3 regions of the Streptomyces sp. SAI-135 genome follow, and region 1 is predicted to be linked to each of the others. Evidence: riboswitches for the same ligand, from Rfam matches in the RefSeq annotation. Region 1 holds a riboswitch; each other region holds the start of a gene.

Region 1 (6,728 bases):
GCAGCAGGTCTGGAACGGCCTCGGCAACTACACCGACGTCCTCGGGGACTCAGAGTTCGGCCACAGCGTCCTGCGCGCCTTCGGGTACGGCCTGATCGTCATCCCGACCATGCTGGGCCTCGCGCTGCTCTTCGCGCTGATGCTGGACACCCCGAAGGCCCGCAGCGCGCCCTTCGCCCGGCTGATGATCTTCCTGCCGTACGCGGTGCCGGGCATCATCGCCGCCCTGATGTGGGGCTTCCTCTACCTGCCGGACGTCAGCCCCTTCTACTACCTGCTCGACAAGTTCGGCCTCCCGCAGCCCGACCTGTTCGACGGCGGCAACCTCTACCTCTCCTTCGCGAACATCGCGGTCTGGGGCGGCACCGGCTTCAACATGATCGTCATCTACACCGCGCTCAGGGCCATCCCGCCGGACATCTACGAGGCGGCCCGGCTCGACGGCGCGACCGACCTGGGCATCGCCCTGAAGATCAAGATCCCGATCGTGATGCCCTCGCTGGTGCTCACCTTCTTCTTCTCGGTGATCGCCACCCTCCAGGTCTTCACCGAGCCGATGGCCCTCAAGCCCCTCACCAACGGCCTGCCGAGCTCGTGGAGCCCGCTGATGGCCATCTACGACAAGGCCTTCCTCCAGTCCGACATCTACGGCGCCTCCGCCACCGCGGTCGTCCTGGCCCTGGCCACGTTCGTCCTCTCCTTCACCCTGCTGCGCATCTCCGACCGCTACACCCGGGAGGACCGGGCATGACCCCCCTCACCCTCACCGCCGGCCCCAAGAGCGGCCGCCGCACCGCGTGGGTGCCCACGATCGTGCTGCTCCTCGGCGCGCTGTACTGCCTGATCCCCATCGCCTGGGTGGTCGTCGCGGCGACCAAGGACCGGTCGGAGCTCTTCTCCACCTTCACCTTCGCCCCCGGCACCGGCTTCTTCCAGAACCTGAGCGACCTGACCGCCTACCGGGACGGCATCTTCTGGCGGTGGATGGCCAACTCGGCCTTCTACGCCGGTCTCGGCGCCCTGCTCTCCGCCGCGGTCTCCGCCGCCGGCGGCTACGCCCTCGGCCGCTACAGCTTCCGCGGCCGCGAGGCCGTCTTCAAGATGATCCTGGCCGGCGTCCTGGTGCCGTCCATCGTGCTGGCCGTACCGCAGTACCTGCTGCTGTCCAAGCTCGGCATGGCCGACTCCTACTGGTCGATGCTGCTGCCGTCGATCCTGTCGCCGTACGGCGTCTACCTGGTCCGCATCTACGCGGCCGCGTCCGTGCCCGCCGAACTCATGGAGGCGGCCCGCATGGACGGCGCGAGCGAGTGGCGGATCTTCTCGCGGATCGCCGTACCGATGATGATGCCGGGCCTGATCACGGTGTTCCTCTTCCAGTTCGTCGGCATCTGGAACAACTTCCTGCTGCCCTTCGTCATGCTCGCCGACGACGAGAAGTTCCCGATCACCCTCGGCCTGTACACCCTGCTCGCCCAGGGCGCCTCGCAGCCCGCGCTCTACACCCTGGTCATCACCGGGTGCCTGCTCGCGATCCTTCCGCTGATCGGTCTCTTCCTGGTGATCCAGCGGTTCTGGTCGCTGGACCTGATGAGCGGCTCGGTCAAGGCCTGAGGCCCCGGGCTCCCCCGCACGAACGTCTCCGAACGAGGAACATGACCACCAGCGCGAACGGACGCCGCAAGCCACCGACCATCCACGACGTGGCCCGGGAGGCGGGCGTCTCGCGGGGCACCGTCTCCCGCTTCCTGAACGGCGGCCACTACGTCTCGCCCGCCGCCCGGCGGTCGGTCGAGGCCGCCATCAGGAAGACTGGTTACGTGGTCAACCGGCACGCCCGCAGCCTCAGTACGGGCCGCTCGGACTCGGTGGCGTTCCTGCTGACCGAGCCGCAGGAGAAGTTCTTCGAGGACCCCAACTTCAACGTCCTGCTGCGCGGTTGCACCGAGCGGCTCGCCCAGCACGACATCCCGCTGCTGCTGATGCTCGCCGAGAGCGACGACGACCGGCGCCGGCTGACCCGGTACATCACCTCGGGTCACGTCGACGGCGTGCTGCTGCTGTCCAACCACAGCGGCGACCCGGTCGCGGCCGAACTCCACGACGCCGGGATCCCGTTGGTGGTCTGCGGCAAGCCGATCGGGCGGGGCACCAAGGTGAGTTACGTGGCCGCCGCCGACCGGGAGGGCGCGCAGGACATGGTCCGCCACCTCCTCGCGGGCGGCCGGCGCCGTGTCGGCATGGTCACCGGGCCGCTGGACATGCCGGGCGGCCCCGACCGGCTGGCCGGCTACCGGGACGTGCTCGCTGAGGCGGGCCTGCCGTACGACCCGGCGCTCGTCGTCGAGGGCGACTTCCGGCGCAGCGGCGGCGAACGGGCCGCCCGCCGCCTGCTCGCCCAGGCCCCGGACATGGACGCGGTGTTCGTCGCCTCCGACCTCATGGCCCTGGGCGTCGTGGGCGTCCTCCAGCAGGCCGGGCGTTCGGTCCCGGACGACATCGCTGTCGGCGGCTTCGACGACTCACCGGCGGCCACCGCCGTCGCCCCCGCCCTCACCACCATGCGCCAGCCCTTCGACCGCATCAGCGCCGAGATGGTCCGCATGCTCCTCGCCCAGATCGCCGGCGAGGACACGGCCGGAGTGATCCTCCCGACCGAACTGGTGGTGCGCGACTCGGCGTAGCGCTCCGCGAGGAGCGCGCAGACGGGGCCCGGGACGCGCCGGCACGAGCTACCGCCGCGTCACCGTCGCGCCCCGGAAGCGGAACACCGGTCAACGGATGTGAAAGCAGCGGCCGTCCGGTTCGCGTCGAGTCGAAGGGGCCAACCATCCGTATTCTCTGATCATGGCCGCCTCCACCGCATATTCACTCATCGCCACCGACCTGGACGGTTCGCTGCTCCGGGCCGACGACACCCTCTCCGACCGGTCGTTGGCCGCGCTCGCCCGGGTGGCCGCGGGTGGGGCCCGGCATCTGGTCGTGACGGGACGCCCGGCGCCCAGAGTGCGGCCCCTGCTCGACGACCTCGGCAGCACGGGGCTCGCGGTGTGCGGACAGGGCGCGCAGGTGTACGACGCCGGCGCGGACCGTCTGCTCTGGTCGGTGACGCTGGAGCGGGAGCTGGCCGAGACCGCGCTCGGCAAGATCGAGGCCGAGGTCGGGCAGGTGTACGCGGCCGTGGACCAGGACGGTGTCGACGGGCTCACGCTCATCGAACCGGGCTATCTGATGCCCCACCCGACGCTGCCCGCGGTGCGGGTGGCCCGGCGCGACGACCTGTGGTGCGAGCCGATCAGCAAGGTGCTGCTGCGCCACCCCTACCTGTCCGACGACGAGTTGGCGGTCACGGCGCGTTCGGTGGTGGGCTCGCTGGCGACGGTCACCATGTCGGGGCCCGGGACCGTCGAACTCCAGCCATGCGGCATCACCAAGGCCACCGGCCTCGCGCTGGCCGCCGAACACCTGGGTCTGGGCCCGGAGGTGACGATCGCCTTCGGGGACATGCCCAACGACATCCCGATGTTCGACTGGGCGGCCCGCGGTGTGGCGATGGCGAACGCCCACCCCGAACTCAAGGCCGTGGCCGACGAGGTGACCCTGTCCAACGAGGACGACGGCATCGCCGTCGTCCTCGAAGGGCTCTTCCCGCGGGCGTAGTTCCTAGTACGCGCCGTACACGTTGTCGATGGACCCGTACCGCTGGGCCGCGTAGTTGCAGGCCGCGGTGATGTTCGCCACCGGGTCGTACGGGTCCCACGAGGTGTTGGCCACGTGGTACGCGTTGAAGGTCGGGTCGATCACCTGGAGCAGGCCCTTGGAGGGCGTCCCGGCGGCCGCGTTGGAGTCCCAGAGATTGATGGCGTAGGGGTTGCCGGAGGACTCGCGGATGACGTTGCGGTAGATGCCGTCGTAGGAGCCGGGAATGCCGTGCTCCGCCATGACGGCGAGGGAGGCCCGGATCCAGCCGTCGAGGGTGTTGGAGTAGCCGAGCGTGGTCGCGGTCTGCACGGCCGGGGTGGCCGCGGACGCGCTGGTGGCGCCGATGAGCGGGAGCGCGAGGACGGCGACACCGGTACCGGCGACGGCGAGCTTGCGGGCGAGACGGCTGGTACGGGTACGGCGGTGCTGAGCGGCAGCGGGCATGGCGAAGTTCCTCTCCGTCGCCTGCGAGGTGAGCTGTCGGGTTCGGGCGGGAGCTGCCCGGCCACGCCCACGAAAGGCATGACTTCACCCCAAGCCGTACCGGTATGTCCGAAGACGACCGTTACGGCGACCTACCTGGTTCCCCCGCTCCTGCCGTGGTTCTCGGTGGGTGTACGGGCGGTGGCAGGATTCGGCGTCCGCCCGACAGGCCGGGAACGTATGCGAGAGCACATGTCCGGAACAAGTGGCGAGTTCACATGGCGTGCCTATTGACCTTGGTAAGGGGTATTTGAGGCGCTTGATCCTTTGCGTTCGCCAAGTCTCAACTCACGCGTGGGAAAAGGCGGATCGGTAGATTCCGGAAAGCCGTCGCTCCGGCCGCGCGAGTGGGTCAAGTCACAGCTGAGCGCAAGAGGTGTAAAACGGTCAAGAAGGCTCAACTCATGTTCAACCGACCGGCCGTGGGATCCGCTTCACCCACGTCGGGTGGAAGTCGGTGCCGTCACGGGCCATCTCCGAGCGGGCCTGCGAGCGACATCTCCCGCCGGGCGTCGCCGACATGGAGCGGGTCCGGCGGGCGGCAGACGCGGGCGAGCATCCTCGCCGCCCGCCCGTGCAGGTCCGCGGCCGGGACGGAACCTCCCCTGCGGTGCCCGTCGTCGTCATGACGGCCGTCGGTGGCGCGGACGGTGACGACCGCCCCAGGAGATGCGGAACATGCCGGCCCGGCCGTCGCACCAGGGCTGCGCCGCCGGCCACTCGACCCCCTCGGCCCCGTCGGCGAGTCCGGTCGCCGAGCACGCGTCGCCGGGCACGCCCCCGCTGTTGCCGTGCCCGCGCACGTCCACGCGGACGGACTCGTAGCCGTGGCCTGCGTACCAGGGGGCGCTGCCGGTCGCGGGGCGCGGGCCGGTCGGTGAGGCGATGCGGCAGGTATTCGAGGATCGCGGGTACCGGTTCTTCGGAGAGGGGTCGCCACACGCGTGCGTACAGGAGCGTCCCGTCCGCCGGCGGGACACGGACGCCGGCGTGGGTGGTCTCGCAGGGGAAGGGCGTACGGATGCGCATCGGTGGGGTCCCGTCGGCCTCAGTGCGCCGGGCGTGTGGTGCGGCGCGGCCGGGGCGCGGTGGCCTCGGTCCCGGCTTCGGTTCGGGACACGGACGGCTACTTCCGTACAAGTGGATAGATATCCATCCTTTTCAGGTGATCAAAAACATACCGGCCGTGATCCGATACCGCCTGGCATGGACGGGGCGGGCGCTATCGGTGATCCAAAGGTGACCGGATACGCTGACTTGAGTGATGGCAGCGACCTATCGACATTCCTCGTAACCGCCAGAAGACACCAGCAGACAGGAGACCCCTCGTGACCGTCGTCGGGCCGTTCGGGCTGAGCGTGCGGGACCAGGCTCTGGAAGCCGATGTCCAGGCCGGATTGGCGGCTGTCGAGGAGGGACTGCTCGAGGCCACCAAGAGCGAGGTTCCCTTCATCACGGAGGCCGCCCAGCATCTGGTGAGGGCGGGCGGAAAGCGGTTTCGGCCGCTGCTCGTGATGCTCGCCGCGCAGTTCGGCGACCCCTATGCGCCCGGCGTGGTGCCGTCGGCCGTGGTGGTGGAGCTGACCCACCTCGCCACGCTGTACCACGACGACGTCATGGACGAGGCCGAGGTCAGGCGGGGCGTGGACAGCGCCAACACCCGCTGGGGCAACTCGGTGGCCGTCCTGACGGGCGACTTCCTGTTCGCCCGCGCCTCGCACATCCTGGCCGACCTCGGGCCCGAGGCGGTCCGGGTCCAGTCGGAGGCGTTCGAGCGCCTGGTCACCGGCCAGATCCTGGAGACGGCCGGACCGCAGGACGGCCGGGACCCGGTCGAGCACTACCTGGACGTGCTCGGCGGCAAGACGGGCTCGCTGGTCGCGGTCTCGTGCCGCTTCGGGGCGATGATGTCCGGTGCCGACGAGACGGTCGTGGACGTCCTGACCCAGTACGGCGAGCGCCTCGGCGTCGCCTTCCAGCTGGCCGACGACGTCCTGGACATCGCCTCCGACTCCCACGAGTCCGGCAAGACGCCGGGCACGGACCTGCGCGAGGGCATCCCGACCATGCCGGTCCTGCGGCTGCGGGAGCGCGCCGCCCGGCTGGGCCTGGCCGAGGACATCGCCCTGTGCGAGCTGCTCGACTCCGACCTCACGGACGACGCGCGGCACGCCCGGGCCCTGGCGGCCCTGCGCACCCACCCGGCGCTGGAGCAGGCCCGCCGGGACACCGTGCGCTACGCCGAGGACGCACGCGCGGCACTGGCTCCGCTGCGGGAGTGCGACGCGAAGGCGGCACTGATGGAACTGTGCGACGCGGTGGTCCACCGCGCCGGGTAGTGATGTACGTCACCGCCCCGCAGGCAGCTGCGCCGGGCTGGAAGCGGGCGCCTGTGGGGGTGCCGCGTAGGTGGTCTGGCGGGTGCGGGTGCGTTGTGGCTGGTCGCGCAGTTCCCCGCGGGCAGCTGCGCCGGGCTGGAAGCGGGTGCCTGTGGGGGTGCCGCGTAGGTGGTCTGGCGGGTGCGGGTGCGTTGTGGCTGGTCG
Region 2 (6,728 bases), 200 kb from region 1:
GATGGGTGCCACCCGCACCGGCGCCGACGGGTTCGGGGCGTGGATCATCTGCCCGTTGCCGATGTAGAGGCCGACGTGGCTGATGCCCGAGTAGAAGAAGACCAGGTCGCCGGGGAGGAGTTCGGAGCGGGAGACGCGCCGGCCGGCGTCGATCTGGGCGTAGGTCGTGCGGGGCAGGGAGATGCCCGCGGAGCGGTAGGCGGCCTGGACGAGGCCCGAGCAGTCGAAGGCGTCCGGGCCGGTGGCGCCCCAGACATAGGGGCTGCCGAGCTTGCTGTACGCGTAGGAGATGGCGGCCGCGGCGCGGGAGTTGGGGGCGTCCGTGGTGGCGGCGCCCGGAGCCGTCAGTGCCTCGCGGGCGCCCGGCGTGGCCCGTGAGGCGCGTTCGCCGTCGCCCCCGGGCACCGCTCGTTCCTCGGCCGGCAGCTGGGACATCAGCCGGCGGGCCGCGCCCAGTTTGCCGGTGATCGTCTTCTTGTGGCGCTTCAGTTCCGCCTGGCGCGACTTCAGTGCGGCCAGCTCGACGTGCGCGGCCCCGCGCAGCTGCTCGATCTCCCGCAACTGGCGGCGTACGGTCGCCACGGAGGTGGCCTGGCGGGTGCCGGCGCGTTCGACGAACTCGGCGCTGTCCAGGTACCGGTCGGGGTCGTCGGTCAGCGCGAGCTGCATCGCCGGGTCGAGTCCGCCGCCACGGTACTGCGCCGCGGCGATCGAACCCAGCGCGTCCCGTGCCTCGTTGAGCTGCTCCGTCCTGCGGGCCGCCTCGTCCCGCAGGACGTCCAGCCGGGTCTCGGCCGCGTCCGCCCTCTCCTTCGCGCCGTTGTACTTCTCGGTGGCCTCCTCGGCCTCCTGGTACAGCCGGTCCACCTTCGCCTTGACCTGTTCCGGTGTGAGCTGCGGCTCGGCGTGTCCGATCCCGTCGAAGCCCGTCGCGGTCGCGGCCCCCGCGAGGGCGATCGTCGCTGCCGTACGGACCGTATGGCCGCCGGCCGAGCGCCTGCGGGGCTTGCGGTGCGCTGCCACGTGGACTGCACGTCCTTTCGTACGATCGCCCGCCCCGGGGCTCAGGGACGTACGAACGCCAGGGGGGAGCGGCCGTACGACCGCCCGGGGCGGTGTGCGCGTCCGGCGACGGCCTGCACAGGGGGAGCGGGCCGCCGCCGGACCTTCTCGGCGGTGGTGGCCGACTGCCGCCCCTGGCCCGGGCGGCGGTGGGGAGCCGGTCACCTGGTGGAGGACGCTAAACCTGACCGTGTCCGGGAGGTAACGCGTTGTGCGGAAGTGCCGCCAGGGGACCGGTGGGTGACCGAAGGTGACCGCGCTGCCGGGGTGACGCCGTCGACTTCGCGCGGTGCGCTGACCGAAGTCGGGATTCCGGGACGCGCGGCGGGTGCGGAGTGCTATGGGCCGCATATATGCAAGATCTACTCCCGGGGCCGGTGCGGACCTCCCCGCGGCCGCTGCATAAGCTCCGGCCTCATGGACGTACTCATCCATCTCTTCGTCGGCCTGCACATCATCGGCATCGCCTCGCTGCTCGGCGGCTTCCTCACCCAGATGAAGGCGATGGGCCGGGGCACCGCCCGGTTCGTGCCCGCGATGCTGCACGGCGCCGCGACGATGCTGGTCACCGGAATGATCCTGGTCGGCCTCAACCAGGCCGACGACCAGCACGTCAACAACATCAAGATCGGCGTCAAGCTGGCGCTGCTGATCGTGATCCTCGCACTCGTCTACGTGAAGCGGGACGACGAGAAGGTGGACAAGAGCCTGTTCGGCCTGGTCGGCGCGCTGACCACGGCCAACGTCTTCATCGCGGTGCTGTGGACCTGAGGGCGGCACGGGCGGAGTCGACCGCGCCCGCCGCGACGGCCAGCCAGGCCGCCACGGAGATCCACAGCAGTACCTCGCCGGGTGTCCTCAGCCACGGGATGTCCACGGCGGCGGCGACGGACAGGGTCGCGGCCGCCGTCATCCCCATGGGGAACACGGTGGCCCAGCGGCGCACGTCGTAGCGAAGGCGGGGCCGTACGCACTCGGCCGCCAGCAGGACGGCGTACCAGGCCAGGTCGAGCACCAGCAGGGCGACGGTCACCGCGCGCAGGACGCCGAGGTCGTCGTCGTTCCACAGGTACAGGCGTGCGCTGTCGGCGGCGATGAGCTTCGAGCCGGCCAGCGCGGAGATGGCGAGCGCGCCGCCCGCGATCCACTGGTCGCCCGGCCCCCGGAGCACCTGGCGCAGGTCGAAGTGGAACAGCGCGACGCCGTACAGGACCAGGCCGAGCCAGAACAGCACGAGGGCCGTGTGCGCGAGCCAGGCCGCCGACTCCGCCGCGGCGAGCGTGGCGCCGAGGACCGCGAGGCCCTGGGTGGCCACGCAGCAGAGGAACACCCCGCCGGGCATCCGCCGCTTCCAGTGCCCCACGACGAGCACGATCAGCGGCGGCCACAGCAGCGCGGACAGCGCCAGCAGGGCCTCGGCGAGGGTCTGCCGGCCCAGCACGGACAGACCGGTACCGAGGACGGTGGTCGCGGCCACGGCCGTCAGGGCGCCCGGTGTCCCGGCGTCGGCGACCCATCGCGCGCGCTCCCGCAGCAGTCGTGAGACGAACTCGGCGGCCAGCCCGAGCCAGGCCGCGCAAGCGAGCACCAGGGTGACCCGGGACAGCGTCTCGTGACCGCTGAGATGGAGCCCGACCGAGATGATGCCGGTCGCCATGACGGCGGCCCCGGCCGCGGGCGGGCGCTGCGTCCACCAGAGGCGCAGGGGGGAGTGCGGGGAGGTACCGGACATGTGCCGATGCTAGGAACCTCTCCGCGCGGGGCGAGCTGGGCGCGCACGCGCGCGTGGCGAAATGCACGCGAGTGCGGGCTCCGGAGAACGGCCCCCGGCGCCCGAAGGGCCGGGGGCGGGGACTCAGGCGGGGCGCACCACGCTGTGGATCGCCGACTCGCCGTCGTAGTAGATCGACTCCTCGCGGACGTACGCGCCCGGCTTGGGGGCGTGGATCATCATGCCGTTGCCGATGTAGAGGCCGACATGGCTGATGTCGTCGTAGAAGAAGACCAGGTCACCGGGCTGGGCGTCGGACAGGGAGACCGTGGTGCCGGCGTTGACCTGGTCGTAGGTGACGCGCGGGAGGTCGACGCCGGCGGCCTTCCAGGCGGCCTGGGTGAGCCCTGAGCAGTCGTAGGAGTCGGGGCCGGTGGCGCCCCAGACGTACGGCTTGCCGATCTGCGCGCGGGCGAAGGCGAGGGCCTTGGCGGCCTTGGTGGCGTACGAGGAGTCGGTCGCCGTCGGCGTGCTCTCCTGCGGGGCGGCGGTCTCCTGCGCGGCCTGCTGTGCGGCCTTCTCCGCCGCCGCCTGCTGCTGCGCCAGCTCCGCCGCCCTGCGGGCCGCCTCCTCCTGCTTCTGCTTCTCGATCGCCGCCAGACGCGCCTTCTCCTGGGCGGTCAGCTCCGACAGCAGTGCGCGCGCGTCGGCGAGCTTCTTCTGGACGGTCGCCTTGGCCGTCTTCAGGTCGCTCTGCGTCTCGGTGAGCGTCTGAAGGCTCTGGGAGGCCTCCTGGCGCTTCTTCATCGTCGCGGACTGCTCGGAGACGTAGTCGTCGACCGCGCCCTTCTGACGGTTCGTCAAGCGGCCCATCAGCTGCGTCTGGTCGAAGTAGTCCTGCGGGGTGTCGGCGAGCAGGAAGGTCGCCGTGTCGGGTGCGGCGGCGCCGGTGCGGTACTGGGCCGCGGCGAAGGAACCGAGTTCCTCCCGGGCCTCGTTGAGCTTCTGGGTGCGCTGGGCGACGTCCTCGAGGAGCGTGTCGACCTGCTTGCGCTGCTTTGCCGTCTTCTCCTTGGCCGCGTTGTAGTTGTCGGTCGCGGACTCGGCCTGGCGGTAGAGGGCGTCGACCTTCTTCTCGACCTCTTCGAGACTCGGCCGGTCGTCGGCCGGTGCGGCGTTCGCCGACTGGGAGAGCAGGGCCACGGAGGTGAGGGCGGCCGTCGCGAGGGCCGGGGTCCGTATGCCTGCGACGCGCGTACCGACGGGACGCGACTTGCGGTGCGACGCCAAGGGAGGCGACTCCTTCCCGTGCTCCGCCTACCGGGTTAGCTGTCGGGTTCGGGCGCGGTGCTTCGGAAGGTTTGCCCTACGGCTCTCCCCTGCGCGGGAGGCGGCCGATTCACCCCAGGTTCGGTGGGTCCCCGGCTCCGGGCGCGCGGCGGCGCTGCGGACTCGGCGGAGGCCGTGCGGCCCGGCGAGGTTCGCCGGAGGGGGTCGTACGGCCTGCCCGGAACGGTAGCCAACCGGTGTGGCCCCTGTGAAGGTTGATGTTCGATATGCCCGATACATTTTCGTGACCTTCGTCCCGGCCGGGGCTCGGCGTGGGGTGATCCGAAAGGATCTGCCGTGGCTTGGACGGATTCGGCCCTCTCCGGGCCGGGGAGAGGCGGACGCGGCTGTGTCCGTCACCGGATCCTCACCCGCTGCGGAAGATCATCGGCTGCCGATACGGGCGGATGTTCCCGGGGCGGCGCGGTCTGTCAGTGGGGCACCCTAGACTCGGAGAGCGATGAGCAGCCTCTTTGACGACAGCTTCCTGGCGGACCTCCAGCCCCCTCGCGGGCACGGGGAGGAGCCCCCGCCGCCGCCCGAGGACGAGCACGGACCGGAGCAGGTTCCGGACGACCTGTTCGGTGGGAAGTTCGACGTGCCCCCGGACCGTGACGCCTACTACCGCGACGGCGCCCCGCGCCCCGTGGTGGACCCGGCCGCGCTCCTGGAGGGGCTGAACGAGAACCAGCGCGCGGCCGTCGTGCACTCCGGCACCCCGCTGCTCATCGTGGCCGGCGCCGGCTCCGGCAAGACCCGGGTGCTCACCCACCGCATCGCCCACCTGCTCGGCGAGCGCCAGGTCCACCCCGGCCAGATCCTCGCGATCACCTTCACCAACAAGGCCGCGGGCGAGATGAAGGAGCGCGTCGAGCAGCTCGTGGGCCCGCGCGCGAACGCGATGTGGGTCATGACCTTCCACAGCGCCTGCGTGCGGATCCTGCGCCGGGAGTCGAAGAAGCTCGGGTTCACCTCGTCCTTCTCGATCTACGACGCCGCCGACTCCAAGCGGCTCATGGCCCTGGTCTGCCGCGACCTGGACCTCGACCCCAAGCGGTACCCGCCGAAGTCCTTCAGCGCCAAGATCAGCAACCTGAAGAACGAGCTGATCGACGAGGAGGACTTCGCCGCCCAGGCCGGCGACGGCTTCGAGAAGACCCTCGCCCAGGCGTACGCCATGTACCAGTCACGCCTCCGCGAGGCGAACGCCCTCGACTTCGACGACCTGATCATGACGACGGTCAATCTGCTCCGGGCGTTCCCCGATGTCTCCGAGCACTACCGCCGCCGCTTCCGGCATGTCCTCGTCGACGAGTACCAGGACACCAACCACGCGCAGTACGCGCTGGTCAGGGAGCTGGTCGGCACCTCGGAGCACCCGGTCGACGTACCGCCGAGCGAGCACGACCTGCCGCCCGCCGAGCTCTGTGTCGTCGGTGACGCCGACCAGTCGATCTACGCCTTCCGCGGCGCGACCATCCGCAACATCCTCCAGTTCGAGGAGGACTACCCCGACGCGACGACGATCCTCCTGGAACAGAACTACCGCTCCACCCAGACGATCCTCACCGCCGCCAACGCCGTCATCGAGCGCAACGAGTCCCGCCGCCCCAAGAACCTGTGGACCAACGCGGGCGCGGGCGCGCGCATCACCGGCTACGTCGCCGACACCGAGCACGACGAGGCGCAGTTCGTCGCCGACGAGATAGACCGCCTCACGGACGCGGGGGAGGCGAAGGCCGGAGACGTCGCCGTCTTCTACCGCACCAACGCGCAGTCCCGTGTCTTCGAAGAGGTCTTCATCCGCGTCGGCCTGCCCTACAAGGTCGTCGGCGGCGTCCGCTTCTACGAGCGCAAGGAGGTCCGGGACGTCCTGGCCTACCTGCGCGTCCTCGCCAACCCCGAGGACTCCGTGCCGCTGCGCCGGATCCTCAACGTCCCCAAGCGGGGCATCGGCGACCGTGCCGAGGCGATGATCGACGCCCTGTCCCAGCGCGAGAAGATCAGCTTCCCGCAGGCGCTCAAGCGCGTCGACGAGGCGTACGGCATGGCCGCGCGCTCCACCAACGCCGTGAAGCGGTTCAACGTCCTGATGGAGGAGCTCCGTACGATCGTCGAGTCCGGCGCGGGCCCCGCGACCGTGCTGGAGGCGGTCCTCGAACGGACCGGCTACCTCGCCGAGTTGCAGGCATCCACCGACCCCCAGGACGAGACCCGCATCGAGAACCTCCAGGAACTCGCCGCCGTGGCCCTGGAGTTCGAGCAGGAGTCCGGCGAGGGCGAGGAGCCGGGTTCGCTCTCCGACTTCCTGGAGCGGGTCGCGCTCGTCGCCGACTCCGACCAGATCCCCGACGAGGACGAGGACGGCTCCGGCGTCATCACCCTGATGACCCTGCACACCGCCAAGGGCCTGGAGTTCCCGGTCGTCTTCCTCACCGGCATGGAGGACGGCGTCTTCCCGCACATGCGCGCCCTCGGCCAGACCAAGGAGCTGGAGGAGGAGCGGCGGCTGGCCTACGTCGGCATCACGCGCGCGCGTGAGCGGCTGTATCTGACCCGGTCCTCGCTGCGCAGCGCGTGGGGGCAGCCGTCGTACAACCCGCCCTCCCGCTTCCTGGAGGAGATC
Region 3 (6,728 bases), 2.3 Mb from region 1:
TGCACGGCCGCTGGGCCGCCGAGTCCCTGCTCACCCGGACGCCGCTGACCTACGGCGAGAAGGTCATCGGCAGCCGCCGCGGCCACACCGGGCACCAGCACCTGCCGTGGGTCGCGCTCGACACCGGGGCCGCCGAGGAGGCCGGCGAGGTCTACGGCGTCGCTCTCGGCTGGTCGGGATCCTGGCGCATCTCCGTGGCCCAACTGCCCGACGCGCGCGTGCAGATCACCGGCGGCGCCGGACACGACGACTCGGGCCTGCTCCGGCTGGATGCCGGGGAGTCCTTCACGACACCCGTCTTCGCCGGTCTGTGGAGCGACGGCGGCTTCGGCGGCGCGAGCCGTGCCTGGCACGCCTACCAGCGTGCGTACGTCATCCCGGACGCGGACCAGGACCGGCCCGTGCTGTTCAACTCCTGGGAGGCCACGAACTTCGACATCTCCGAGGAGCAGCAGGGCACCCTCGCCCGGCGGGCCGCGGCGATGGGTGTCGAGCTGTTCGTGGTCGACGACGGCTGGTTCGGCGCCCGCACCAGCGACCGGGCCGGGCTCGGCGACTGGGCACCCAACCCCGACCGCTTCCCCTCCGGCCTCAAGCCGCTCGGTGACCACGTGCGCGCGCTCGGCATGCAGTTCGGCATCTGGGTCGAGCCGGAGATGGTCAACCCGGACAGCGAGCTGTACCGCGCCCACCCGGACTGGGTGCAGTACCAATCTGGACGTAAGCGGACGGAATTTCGCAATCAGCTCGTACTGAACCTCGCCCGCGAGGATGTGCGGGAGTACCTGTGGGAGCAGCTCGACACCCTGCTCTCCTCGGCCCCGATCGACTACGTGAAGTGGGACTTCAACCGCTGCTTCACGGATGCGGGCTGGCCCGGCGAGCCCTACCCGCAGCGCCTGTGGGTCGACCATGTGCGCGGCTTCTACGCCCTCCTGGACCGGTTGCGGGCGGCGCACCCCGGTGTGGCGTTCGAGTCCTGCTCGGGAGGCGGGGGCCGGATCGACCTCGGGGTGCTCAGCCGTACCGACCAGGTGTGGACCTCCGACAACACCGACCCGCTCGACCGGCTCGCCATCCAGCACGGCTTCAGTCAGATCCACCCCGCGCGCGTGATGGCCGCCTGGGTCACCGACAGCCCCAACACGCAGCTCAACGGACGGGTGAGCTCGCTGCGGTTCCGGTTCGTGAGCGCGATGGCCGGAGTGCTCGGGGTCGGCGGGGACCTCGCAGAGTGGACCGAGGAGGAGCTGGCCGAAGCCGGTCGCTGGGTGGCTCTGTACAAGGAGATCCGGCCCGTGGTGCAGCGCGGCGACCTGTATCGGCTGCGGCCTCCGCGGGGCGGGCAGAGCGCGGTGCAGTACGTCCTCGGGGACGAGACCGTCGTCCTCGCCTGGCTTCAGGCACAGAAGTACGGCGAGCCCGTGCCCGCGCTGCGGCTGCGCGGACTCGACCCGGACGCGTCGTACGAATGCCTTGAAACGGGCGAAGTGCACCGAGGGGGCGTACTGCTGCATCACGGACTTCGCACCGGCTTGCGCGGTGACCTCGATGCGACGGTTATCCGACTGCGTCGGCTCTAGGGTTTCTGTCCGAATTGGCTGCTTCCGCCCAACTCCGCCCGGCGTGCGGGTTCCTGTGAATTCGTGACGTGAGGAGCGTCATATCCGTGACGGTGTGTCGCCCGTCATGTTCACGTAATTCGCAGGGTTATCAAGGGGATTCGAGGGGGTGGAGGGCGTCCGATCCACGCAGGGTGACCGGTAAATCTCACAAGGGATCAAGTAAAACGCTTTCCCGCGCAACCTCTCACTTGTCCCTTTGCGTCTTGCTCGTTTACGTTCGCCACCGATCCGGTCGGACGCCCAATCCTGCCGCCGAACGGATTCCCCACACCCACTCACCCGTGCACGGCAGGAGCGGGGGACCCACAGGTAAAACGCCTGTTCCGGTCTCCGGAACGGCTAGGGGTAAAGCCGCGTCTCGGCGCGGCCGGGCATCTCCAGCCCGCACCCGACAGCTCACCTCGCAGGCGCCGGAGAGGAATTCGCCATGCCCGCGAAGGGTAAGCACCGCCGCCCGAAGTCCCAGCGCTTCACCCGCTCGATCGCCGTCGCCGGAACCGGGGGTGCCGCGCTCGCCCTCCCGCTCATGGGGGCCACCGGCGCGCACGCCGCCACCCCGCAGTCCGTTTCGGAAAAGGCCGTTCAGTCGCTTCCGGTCACGCAGAAGTCCGCCGAAAAGACGGCCGCGAAGAAGTCCGCCGCGAAGACCGCGACCGTGCGCACCTATTCGGTGCGGGCCGGCGACTATCTCTCGAAGATCGCCGACGAGCAGAACGTCAGCGGTGGCTGGAAGAAGCTCTACGCCGACAACCGTGAGGCCGTCGGCGACGACCCGTCGTTGATCCACCCGGGCCTCAAGCTCTCGATCGGCAAGAAGGCCAAGACGAGCGCGCCGAAGACGCGGTCCTCCGCTTCGTCCTCCGCTCCCTCCTCCGCGAAGACCGAGAAGGCCGAGCCGAAGAAGGCCTCCTCGAACTCCACGACCGCCACCCGGAGCTCGGACACCACCAGCAGCTCCAGCGGGTTCACCCTGCCGGTCAGCGGTGCCACCGTCGGCACCGGCTACCGCGTCGCGGGCAGCATGTGGTCCAGCGGCTACCACACCGGCGTCGACTTCGTCGTCCCGACCGGCACCTCGCTCAAGGCCGTGGGCGCGGGCACGGTCGTCTCCGCCGGCTGGGGCGGCGCCTACGGCAACCAGGTCGTCATCAAGCTGGCCGACGGCTACTACGCGCAGTACGCCCACCTGTCCCAGCTCTCCGTCTCGGCCGGCCAGGCCGTGACCGCGGGTCAGCAGGTCGGCCTCTCCGGCGCGACCGGCAACGTGACCGGCCCGCACCTGCACTTCGAGATCCGCACCACGCCGGACTACGGCTCCGACGTGGACCCGGTCGCCTACCTCCGCTCCAAGGGCGTCGCCGTCGGCTGACGACCCCCCTGCGCCACCGAAGGCCGGACCCCGATCCCCGGGTCCGGCCTTCGGTGTTCGCGCGGCCGTACCCGGCTGCGTCTGCCTGCGTCTGCCTGCGCCGCCATGATCGCTTCGTTGCGTTCTTGTGGCGGCCGCGCCCTGGGCGTCGACAGGCGGGGGAGGGGCGGGGCACAGTGAACTCCGTTGCTGCGCAAGCGCTTTCTAAAGGGTCCAGTCCCTGCACGGAAGGAACCGTCGCCATGACGACCACGCGTAGAGCCTTCGGGGTCCTCGCCGCCGGTGCCGCCCTGACCGCCCTCGCCCCCGCGGCCACCGCGAGCGCCTCGCCCCGCCACCGCCGCCTCGTCGCCCACGACGACTTCCGCCACGGTCTCGGCCGCTGGGCCGTCGAACTCGAGCAGGGCGGCACGGTCACCGCGCGGCGCGGGATCCTGGAGGTCGATGTGCCGGCCGGTGCGACGATCTGGTTCAGGCAGCGGCTCGAAGGGCCGTACGTCCTGGAGTACACCGCCGTCCCCGTGTCCGCGGGCGGGGTCAACGACCGGGTGTCCGACCTGAACAACTTCTGGAACGCGGTCGACGTCAGGTCCCCCGACGACCTCTTCGCCACCCACCGGGGCGGGGCGCTCGCGGAGTACGACCACCTGAAGACCTACTACTCCGGCTACGGCGCCAACTACAACACCACGACACGGCTGCGCCGTTACGTCGAAGAAGCCGGGGTGCGGCCCCTGATCCGCGACTACACCGAGCCGTTGCTGGTCGCGAACGAGCCGAACCGGGTGCGGATCGTCTCCGACGGCTCCAGGGTGCAGTGGTGGAACAACGGGCGGCCGGTCTTCGACTACACCGACCCGGAGCCCTACACGAGCGGGCACTTCGCGTTCCGGACGACCTGGAGCCACTTCAGGATCAGTGACTTCAGGGTGTGGCGGTCGCAGCGTCAACATTCCTGATGAGAGGGCTATTCCTCAGTTGGCCAACACTTTAGGAGTGGCTTATCTCACCGACCGTCAAGTCCTTCCTACGGTCGCGTAGGTCACATTCGAAGGTGAATCATGAACGGCTGTGGCAGACGATTCGAAGAATGACAGCAGCTCAGTGATCGGGTCGTACGTGGCGGTGGGGGACAGCTTCACCGAGGGCGTCGGCGACCCCGGCCCCGACGGGGCGTTCGTCGGCTGGGCCGACCGGTTCGCGGTGCTTCTCGCGGACCGGCGGCCCGAGGGCGACTTCAGGTACAGCAACCTCGCGGTACGCGGGAAGCTCCTCGACCAGATCGTCGAGGACCAGCTTCCGCAGGCCGTCGAACTGGCACCGGACCTGGTGTCGTTCTGCGCCGGCGGCAACGACATCATCCGGCCCGGTACCGATCCCGACGAGGTCGCCGAACGTTTCGAGCGGGCCGTCGCCCGGCTCACGCAGGCGTGCGGCACGGTCATGGTGACGACCGGCTTCGACACCCGTGGTGTGCCCGTGCTCAAGCATCTGCGCGGCAAGATCGCCACGTACAACGGACATGTGCGGGCCGTCGCCGACCGGTACGGGTGCCCGGTGCTCGACCTGTGGTCCCTGAAGACCATCCAGGACCGGCGGGCCTGGGACAACGACCGGCTGCACCTGTCTCCCGAGGGGCACACGCGCGTGGCGCTCCGCGCGGGACAGGTGCTGGGCCTCGAGGTCCCGGCCGACCCGGACCAGCCCTGGCCGCCGCTTCCCCCTCGCGGGCCGCTGGACGTGCGGCGGGACGACGTGCACTGGGCGCGGGAGTTCCTGGTGCCGTGGATCGGACGCCGGCTGCGGGGCGAGTCCTCCGGGGACCACGTGACCGCCAAGGGTGTGCTCTCGCCGGACGACATCAAGACGCGGATCGCATCGGTGGCTTGAGGAGCGGGCGGGGTCGGCCTCCGTGTCGGGCCCGCGTCTCCCTGGGGCGCGGGCTGGGCGGGCGGGGCGGGCGTCTCGTTTGCGTGCGGTTTCTGGGTGGGCCTTGCGGCGTGCGGCGGCTTGAGGCGTGCGCGGTGCTGGTGTGCCTGGGCGGGGGTGGGGTGTGTCGGGCGTTCGTGGTTGAGGCGTCTGGCGGGCGGGGGGCTGTCCCGGCTGCGTGCGGTTTCTGGGTGGGCCTTGCGGCGTGCGGCGGCTTGAGGCGTGCGCGGTGCTGGTGTGCCAGGGCCGGGCGGGGTGTGTCCGGCGTTCGTGGTTCGCGCCTCTGGTGAGCGTCCCGACTGCCTGCTGTTGCTGGGCGGGGCTCGTGGCGTGAGATGGCTGAGGTGTGCGCGGTTGCTGGTGCGGCGGGGTGGGTCCGGTGTTCGTGGTCGGGGCGTTCGGCGGGTGTCCCGGTGCTACGCCGGCTTCGTTGCGTCCAGTCCGAGCTCCCGGGACAGCGCCTCGTCCACCCACTCCTGGGCCCGTGACCTGGGCACCGCGCCCGCGTAGGACGTCAGCTGGACGGCCAGGCCGTCCAGGAGGGCGGTGAGGCGCAGGGCGGTGGCGGCCGGGTCCGGGCAGTGGAACTCGCCCGCGGTGACGCCCTCGGCGATCACCTCCGCGAGCGCTGCCTTCCAGCGTCTGTCGAGGTCACGGGTGACCTCCTGGAGCGCCGGCTCGCGCAGGGCCACCGCCCAGCCCTCGATCCACAGGCGCCAGCCCTTGGCCTGGCCCGTCGGGGCGTACCAGCGCACGGCCGACCTGAGCCGGCGCAGGGCACTGGTGCGGCGGCCGAGGAGCTTGCGCAGACGTGCCAGGTCGTCCTCGGCGGCGTAGGTGAACGCGGCGGCGACCAGCTTCTCCTTCGTGGAGAAGTGATAGAGGACCAGGGCGTTGCTCACCCCGAGCGCCGAGGCCACGTCGGCGATCCGGACGGCCGCCACGCCCCGTGCCTCGATCTGCTCGATCGCGGCCCGCAGCAGCTCCTCGCGCCGCTCGGCCACTGTCAACCGCACTCTCGCCACAAGGTCACCCTAATCCGTTCGCCTGTGCGGTAGCGCGGTACCGGCCAGGTCAGCGGTACCGGCCGAACCGCTCGGCGATCACCGGCAACCGGTCCGCGGCCAGCGCGTGCGCGGCGGCCCGCGGCGAGATGCCGTCCGCCTCGGCGCGGGCCAGCACCTGCTCGACCAGGGCACGCATGGACCGCCGTACGTGTGCGAAGGCATCGTCCGCGTCCGCGCCGATGTCGCCGAACAGGGTCCACCACCACCAGGCGTTCGTCCCGGAGTTGACCACCACGTCCGGCAGTACGGTCACCCCGCGCGCGGCCAGCAGCGCCTCCGCCGCCGGCCGGACGGGCATGTTGGCCGCCTCGACGATCCAACGGGCCCGGACGCGCTCCTGGTCGGAGCTGTCGATCGCGTACGAGACCGCCGCGGGCACGAGCACCTCCACATCGAGCGACAGCCAGGCATCACCGGGCAGTTCGCGGTCGGCGGGGCGCAGGGCGGAGCGGTCCACGGTGCCGTGGGCATCACGTGCGGCCAGCAGCGCCTCGACGTCGAGCCCGTCCGGGTTGAAGACCGTGCCCTTGATGTCGGCGACGGCCACGACCGTGAGCCCCGCGCGCGTGAGGAAGCGGGCCGTCGCCCCGCCCATGGTGCCGAGCCCCTGCACGGCCACGCGCGTGCCCGCGTACGGCACTCCCGCCGCGTCCAGGGCCGCGAGCGCCGACTCCGCCACCCCGCAGCCGCCCGCCAGCGCGTCCAGCCCGATGCCGTCCACCTCCACGGCGAACGCGT

The links. A riboswitch is a leader RNA that binds a small molecule or an ion and turns the genes downstream of it on or off. The one in region 1 is predicted to bind cyclic di-AMP.
Region 2: linked by a shared signal. The riboswitch ahead of M2163_RS30005 (NlpC/P60 family protein) and the one ahead of M2163_RS29055 (transglycosylase SLT domain-containing protein) in region 1 are both predicted to bind cyclic di-AMP.
Region 3: linked by a shared signal. The riboswitch ahead of M2163_RS39160 (M23 family metallopeptidase) and the one ahead of M2163_RS29055 (transglycosylase SLT domain-containing protein) in region 1 are both predicted to bind cyclic di-AMP.

What each region holds. Positions count from the first base shown of each region.
Region 1 is NZ_JARXYP010000002.1:5,399,791-5,406,518, forward strand. It holds gene M2163_RS29035 (sugar ABC transporter permease) at 1-751, shown strand, start outside; gene M2163_RS29040 (carbohydrate ABC transporter permease) at 748-1,614, shown strand; gene M2163_RS29045 (LacI family DNA-binding transcriptional regulator) at 1,656-2,684, shown strand; gene M2163_RS29050 (HAD family hydrolase) at 2,848-3,660, shown strand; gene M2163_RS29055 (transglycosylase SLT domain-containing protein) at 3,664-4,146, opposite strand; cyclic di-AMP (ydaO/yuaA leader) riboswitch at 4,152-4,352, opposite strand; partial or broken gene M2163_RS29060 (CocE/NonD family hydrolase) at 4,676-5,214, opposite strand; gene M2163_RS29065 (polyprenyl synthetase family protein) at 5,514-6,524, shown strand.
Region 2 is NZ_JARXYP010000002.1:5,597,932-5,604,659, forward strand. It holds gene M2163_RS29990 (NlpC/P60 family protein) at 1-1,023, opposite strand, end outside; gene M2163_RS29995 (hypothetical protein) at 1,480-1,833, shown strand; gene M2163_RS30000 (tellurite resistance/C4-dicarboxylate transporter family protein) at 1,811-2,794, opposite strand; gene M2163_RS30005 (NlpC/P60 family protein) at 2,918-4,063, opposite strand; cyclic di-AMP (ydaO/yuaA leader) riboswitch at 4,072-4,241, opposite strand; gene pcrA (DNA helicase PcrA) at 4,563-6,728, shown strand, end outside.
Region 3 is NZ_JARXYP010000002.1:7,695,347-7,702,074, forward strand. It holds gene M2163_RS39155 (alpha-galactosidase) at 1-1,583, shown strand, start outside; cyclic di-AMP (ydaO/yuaA leader) riboswitch at 1,884-2,048, shown strand; gene M2163_RS39160 (M23 family metallopeptidase) at 2,053-2,994, shown strand; gene M2163_RS39165 (DUF6250 domain-containing protein) at 3,237-3,953, shown strand; gene M2163_RS39170 (SGNH/GDSL hydrolase family protein) at 4,099-4,884, shown strand; gene M2163_RS39175 (TetR/AcrR family transcriptional regulator) at 5,340-5,948, opposite strand; gene M2163_RS39180 (glutamate dehydrogenase) at 5,998-6,728, opposite strand, start outside.